DNA from 3 places in the Viridibacillus sp. FSL E2-0187 genome. Region 1 is predicted to be linked to each of the others. Evidence: riboswitches for the same ligand, from Rfam matches in the RefSeq annotation. Region 1 holds a riboswitch; each other region holds the start of a gene.

What was found. Region 1 has a riboswitch for S-adenosylmethionine ahead of metK (methionine adenosyltransferase). Riboswitches for the same ligand answer to the same signal wherever they lie in the genome.
Region 2: it holds a riboswitch for S-adenosylmethionine, as region 1 does, so the genes downstream of both, MHH85_RS17635 (methionine ABC transporter ATP-binding protein) here and metK (methionine adenosyltransferase) in region 1, are expected to answer to the same signal.
Region 3: it holds a riboswitch for S-adenosylmethionine, as region 1 does, so the genes downstream of both, metA (homoserine O-acetyltransferase MetA) here and metK (methionine adenosyltransferase) in region 1, are expected to answer to the same signal.

Annotation. Positions count from the first base shown of each region.
Region 1 covers NZ_JBBOVG010000001.1:471,279-473,556, reverse strand. The annotation lists gene metK (methionine adenosyltransferase) at 1-1,054, opposite strand, end outside; SAM riboswitch class I at 1,318-1,436, opposite strand; gene pckA (phosphoenolpyruvate carboxykinase (ATP)) at 1,639-2,278, shown strand, end outside.
Region 2 covers NZ_JBBOVG010000001.1:3,631,602-3,633,879, forward strand. The annotation lists gene MHH85_RS17635 (methionine ABC transporter ATP-binding protein) at 1-838, opposite strand, end outside; SAM riboswitch class I at 957-1,061, opposite strand; gene MHH85_RS17640 (carbon-nitrogen family hydrolase) at 1,141-1,929, opposite strand; gene MHH85_RS17645 (pyridoxal phosphate-dependent aminotransferase) at 2,110-2,278, shown strand, end outside.
Region 3 covers NZ_JBBOVG010000001.1:2,051,893-2,054,170, forward strand. The annotation lists gene metA (homoserine O-acetyltransferase MetA) at 160-1,068, opposite strand; SAM riboswitch class I at 1,165-1,272, opposite strand; gene galE (UDP-glucose 4-epimerase GalE) at 1,449-2,278, opposite strand, start outside.

The sequences.
Region 1 (2,278 bases):
CTGGGCGTAAATCAAATAATTCACGAACCCACTCAACTAAATCTGCTTCTTTTACTTTTCCAGTACCAAATGTATCGATTGCAATTGAAACTGGTTGTGCAACACCAATTGCATAAGCCAGTTGTACTTCACAACGCTCAGCAAGTTCAGCTGCTACGATATTTTTTGCAACATAACGCGCTGCATAAGCTGCAGAACGGTCAACCTTAGTCGCATCCTTACCAGAGAAAGCACCGCCACCATGACGAGCATATCCACCATAAGTATCTACGATAATTTTGCGTCCCGTTAAGCCTGCATCACCTTTTGGTCCACCAATTACAAAACGACCAGTTGGGTTGATGAAGTATTTTGTTTTTTCGTCTAGTAATTCAGTAGGTACAACTGGAGCAATTACACGTGCTTGTAAATCCTCTTTAATCTGCTCTAATGTTACCTCTGGATCATGTTGAGTTGAAATAACAATTGTATCCACACGAACTGGACGATTATTTTCATCATATTCGATTGTTACTTGTGTTTTACCATCTGGACGTAAATAATCTAACTCTTTTGTTTTACGAACTTCAGTTAAACGTCGTGCTAATTTATGTGCCAAGCTAATAGGTAGAGGCATTAACTCAGGTGTCTCGTTACATGCGTATCCGAACATTAAACCTTGGTCACCTGCACCAATTGCTTCTATATCTTCATCTGACATTGAGCCTTCGCGTGCTTCAAGTGCTTGGTCAACGCCCAATGCGATATCAGCTGATTGCTCACCAATTGCCGTTAAAACAGCTACGTTTTCGCCATCAAAGCCATATTTACCACGTGTATAGCCGATTTCCATTACCGTTTCACGAACGATTTTAGGAATATCAACATAAGTTGATGTTGTAATTTCTCCTGCTACTAATACAAGACCCGTTGTTACTGTAGTTTCACACGCTACACGTGCATTCGGGTCTTTTGAAACGATTTCATCTAAAATGGCATCCGAAATTTGATCACAAATTTTATCTGGATGTCCTTCTGTTACACTCTCTGATGTAAACAGTCGACGGTTTGTCATTTGGTTTCCTCCTATTATCTGCGAGATTGCCTCGGAAATGATACGGTACTCATTACCCATGTTAGTTCTTTCCAGTAGGATTGAACGCCAAGCCGTTGCTGCCTTTAACACGAGGATTCTAGAAAGTGCCACTATATATAAATAGAACCGCATAAATTACAATTACTTATTAAAAATTTAGGAATTGGTCTATTTTAAATAAAAAAACCCTTCCCCCCATTATTACTAATGAGTGGAAGGGAATAATTCATAAGCACCTTTCACTCTTATCGTTCAAGGATTAAATCCTTGCATCAGATTGAGCACCAGCGCATCACATAAAATCACAATGCAGGTTGCCGGGTTTCATAGGGCCTGACCCTCCACCAGCTCGGGATAAGAGTATCCGTTCAATTTCTCATATTAGAACATTATAGCTTAGTTGTCAACTTCTTTTTTATTTCTAAAAAAAAGTACAACTTTCATAGAAATTATATGGTAATTAGTATAGATTATTTAGCTAAATGTGTTATACTAATTTCCGAAATGAATTATAAATCCCCTCTAATAAGAGGAATAATATAAAAAGGATGGTACGTAAAACGATGAATTCAGTAGAAATTACGAATGAACTGAAGGAATTATTGAAAGGTGAAAATATTCTTGAACAACTTTCAGTACCACAATTAACAGAAAAAGCTACTTCACGCGGTGAGGCAATCCTAACTGTTGATGGTGCAGTCAGAGCAGTCACAGGAAAATATACAGGTCGTTCTCCTAAAGATAAATATATGGTTGAAGAAGATAGTTCGAAAGACAAAATTGATTGGGGTAAAGTAAACAGACCAATTTCGTCGGATATCTTCGACTCATTATACACTAAAGTAATAAACTACTTAAAAGAAAAAGAAGAATTATTTGTATTTAAAGGTTTTGCAGGTGCAGACCCAGCATCTCGATTAGCTATTCGTGTAGTGAATGAATACGCTTGGCATAACCTATTTGCACATCAATTATTCATTCGTCCTACTGAAGAGGAATTAGAAACTCATGAAGCTGACTTCACAATCGTTTCTGCTCCAACTTTCAAAGCGGACCCAGCAGTAGACGGTACTGATTCAGAAACTTTCATTATCGTTTCCCTTGAAAAACGTATCATCCTTATTGGCGGTACTGAATACGCTGGAGAAATGAAAAAATCGATTTTCAGTATTATGAATTACTTATTACCACAACAAGGTATTC
Region 2 (2,278 bases), 3.2 Mb from region 1:
TCATATCTGAAATGACGCCCTCACCAGCTACATCTCCTTTGAATAGTACTTTCACAATTTCCCCTGTCACACCTTTAAGAATAGTTGGCGGTAATTCAAATGATACAACGCTACTAATAAATTCTTGTGTTAATGGCTCAACCGGATTTGCAAAAACATCGTAAACTTCTCCTTCTTCAATGACTCTTCCATCTTGCATAATAACCATACGATCACAAATTTCTTTCACAACATCCATTTCATGTGTGATAAGGATAATTGTAATATTCAACTCACGATTGATCTTTTTTAGTAAGCGTAAAATGGAAACCGTTGTTTTTGGGTCAAGTGCTGATGTTGCTTCATCACAAAGTAGTACGGATGGATTGTTTGCAAGTGCACGAGCAATACCGACACGTTGCTTTTGACCACCACTTAACTGCGCTGGGTAAACGTCGATTTTCTCCGATAAACCGACCATTTCAAGCAATTCTTTTACACGGGCCTTAATTTGCTTCGGTGGTGTAGCCGCTGCTTTTAAAGCAAATTCGATATTTTCGCCAACCGTTTTTTGACTGATTAAGTAAAAGTGCTGGAAGATCATACCGATTTTCAAACGCGCTTTACGCAGTTGTTCACCTTTTAACTTCGTTAAATCTTGGCCATTTACGATGATACTCCCACTCGTTGGTCGCTCTAGTAAATTGATACAACGTAGCAGTGAACTTTTCCCTGCGCCAGAGTAACCAACAATACCGAAGACTTCACCTTTATCGATTGTCAACGATACGTTGTCTACGCCCGTTACCGTACCCTTTTTTGTTTTATATACTTTTGTAAGATTCTGAATCTCGAGCATATTGTATCCCCTCAAATCTGTTTAAATTATGTAACTTCTATAGAATTACTTGGAATTTACTGTATTAAAAAATGCTTCTTTCGGTTTTCTGAAAGAAGCATCGTAAATGTAAATTGGCGATTTATCTTCCAGAATGTACTCATTCTGTAGGAATTGGCACCTTCCCTTTTCAGGGGGTTGCCGGACGTCATAGGGCCTATCCCTCGGTCTCTCTAGATAAAGTTCAATATTCGTTTGTAAGTTATGAACTAAATATTACTGTGAAATAATGTAGATGTCAAACACTTTTTTGAAACTTTGTATTATTTCAAAATATCTTTATATAATTCAGGGCGACGATCATCATATACCGGGATTCGTTGTCGAATTTCATCCACTATAGAGAAATCGACATCGATAATCGCCATTTCTTCATCTTCTCCACCAGTCCATAACACTTCACCCCAAGGTTCAATAACCATCGATTGACCGTTGAAATTTTGTTTTTTATGGCTAATTCTATTTACCGCAATAACAAAACACTGGCTTTCAATTGCACGTGCTTGTAATAACGTTTTCCAATGATCAATACGTGGTGTTGGCCATTGTGCAGAAACGAAAATTACTTTCGCTCCGTTCAAGGCATGAAGACGTAACCACTCTGGAAAACGAATATCGTAGCAGATAACACCAGCTGCTGGAATATCACCCAGTTCAAAGTTATTTTGCTTATCGCCAGCTGATAAATACAAATGCTCGTCCATTAGACGGAAAAGATGCGCTTTATCATATTCGCTGACAAGCTCCCCTTTATTGTTATATACGTACATCGTATTGTAGAATTCCCCATCTTTTTTTGTTGATACCGAGCCACCAACAATATGAATTTGTAATTCTTCTGAAAGATTTTGTAGAAAATTCTTTGTGCGCTCCCCGTTCGGATCTGCAAGGTCTTCTAATTTCTCTAAAGCATAGCTAGAATTCCACATTTCAGGAAGAATTGCGAGTTCCGCTCCCTTATCAGCGGCCTCCCTGATAAACTTTTCGACGTTTGTAAAATTTTTTTCGATGTCCCCGAAGGCAACATTTAACTGTATACATGCAATTTTCATAACTCCACCACCTGTAGACATTTTCTTAAAAAGGTTATAATATTTCTCTTATTATTGCGACTATTTTATACACACGTCTATTTTATCCACAAAGTAGTTGTTGTGTATAGAGTATTTAGAAGAAAGATTTTGTGGATAACAAGTTATTAAAGAAAAAAATTCAAGGGGGTTTGTTCGAAGATGGAATTTTCAACGAGATTACAACAGTTGCCGAAGCAGTTTTTCGCGACTTTAGTACAAAAAGTAGGTGCCGCAGTTGCGGAAGGTAGAGATGTCATCAATTTAGGCCAAGGAAACCCAGACCAACCAACACCTCCTCATATTATAAAAGCTATGCAGGAAGCTGTTA
Region 3 (2,278 bases), 1.6 Mb from region 1:
CCCTTCGAGATAAACTACATTTATCATAGCATAAAGTATGCTTCGAAGGTGCTTACCTTTTGATTTTAATAGAAAATGTTCTTTACTTATAAGAAGTATCTACACTCAACAGAAAAAGCTCTATTCCATTTAACTAATAGAATAGATTATTTCTTTATATCATTCCCACTCAAATGGTGTTTCTTGGTATACATAGTAGTTCAACCAGTTGGAGAACAATAAATGGGTATGTGAACGCCAAGTATTATATGGTTGCTTTGATGGATCATCATTTGGAAAATAATTATGTGGAACTTCTATATTCAACCCTTTAGCAACGTCACGAGAATATTCATCTGCCAAAGTATGTGCATCGTATTCTAAATGCCCGGTAATCATAATGTGCTTTTCATCTTCTGACATGACAATAAATACTCCAGCATCATTAGAGGCTGACAATAGTTTAAGCTTTGGATGAGCTTCAACTTCTTCTATAGATACTGATGTATTCCGTGAATGAGGAGCAGTAAATATATCATTAAAACCGCGAACAAGCTTCACAGTTGGATCTGTGATTGTATGATCATAAATTCCTGAGCATTTCTTCGCCAGTGGGAATTTCCCAATACCATAATGATGATAAAGTGCTGCTTGTGCACCCCAACAGATATGTAAAACAGATGTGACATTTGTTTTGGTCCAATCCATAATACTAACAATTTCTTCCCAGAAATCAACATCTTCAAACTCCATTAATTCAATCGGTGCACCAGTTATAATCATACCGTCAAATCGACGGTGTTTAACATGTTCAAACGTCGTATAAAACGATTCTAAATGTGTTTTACTAACATTTTTAGAAACATATGTCGCAGTATTTAAAAACGTTACGTTCACTTGTAGAGGTGTATTACCAAGGAGACGCAATAATTGAAGCTCGGTTTTCTCCTTTTCTGGCATCAAATTTAAAATCAGTATATTTAAAGGTCGAATATTTTGGCTTTTTGAACGGTCCTCTTCCATTACGAAGATTTTTTCCTCTTTTAGTAATTCCGTTGCCGGAAGGTTTTTTGGAATATTAATTGGCATTGCTATTTCTCTCCTTTTTTCTTTTTTTATTATGTACACGCATATAAAAAGCCCTCATTCTCTAGATAAGAATGAGGGCTAACTTAACACGCTCGTTTCTTATCTTCCAAGACTTTTGTCTTGTAGGACTTAGCACCTTTCTGATTGAATCAGAGGTTGCTGAAGCTTCACAGGGCCTTATCCCTCAGCTTCTCTTGATAAGAATATTTAATTGATTTAATCCTATCATTAAATTGTCAGATAAGCAAACATTTCTGTCAATTTAACCATAGGAAATAAGCCCTCTTAGTTTTCCTACAGGGCTTCAGAAAAGTATTTTAAATCATAGTAATTAAGTATGTTTAATATAGTATAAAACATATTCCAGTTTTATGCAACAATTACAAATCAGTTATATATAACAACTGATTTTCTTCTAAATTCCTTACTTTATAACCATTTGGATTATTCCTTTGCCATCTCCAAGCATCTCTACACATATCTTCTAGTGTTTTTTCTGCCACCCAATCGAGTTGTAGCTTTGCTTTTGTAGCATCTGCATAGCTAATGGCAACATCACCTTCACGACGATCGCTAATATGGTATTTAATGGGGATACCTGATACATATTCGAATGTTTTTACAACTTGTAAGACGCTATATCCTTCACCTGTACCTAGATTAAATACTTTCCATCCATTCTTTCTTTTTAAACTTTCTAACGCTTTGACATGACCTTTTGCTAAATCAACTACATGAATATAATCACGAATACCGGTCCCATCAAGCGTTGGATAATCATTTCCGTATATATTTAAATAAGGTAATTTACCCGTTGCCACTTGTGTTATATAAGGCATCAAATTATTCGGTATAGAAAAAGGATCTTCCCCTATCATTCCACTAACATGTGCTCCAATTGGATTAAAATATCGTAATGAAATTATTGAAAAAGAAGGATTTGATTGAGCAAATTCATATAAGAACTTTTCAACAGCAAGTTTTGTTGTACCATAAGGATTCGTTGTATTTAAGGATGCAGTTTCAGGGATAGGACATTGTTCTGGAGTACCATAGACAGTTGCTGATGAACTGAAAACAAGTTGACGCACTTTATATTTATTCATTAATTCGACTAACTGGATTGTGCTTACCAAATTCTGCGAGTAGTATTTGATAGGATTATAGAGGGATTCTGGAACAGATTTGGAGCCTGCTAAATGAATGACAC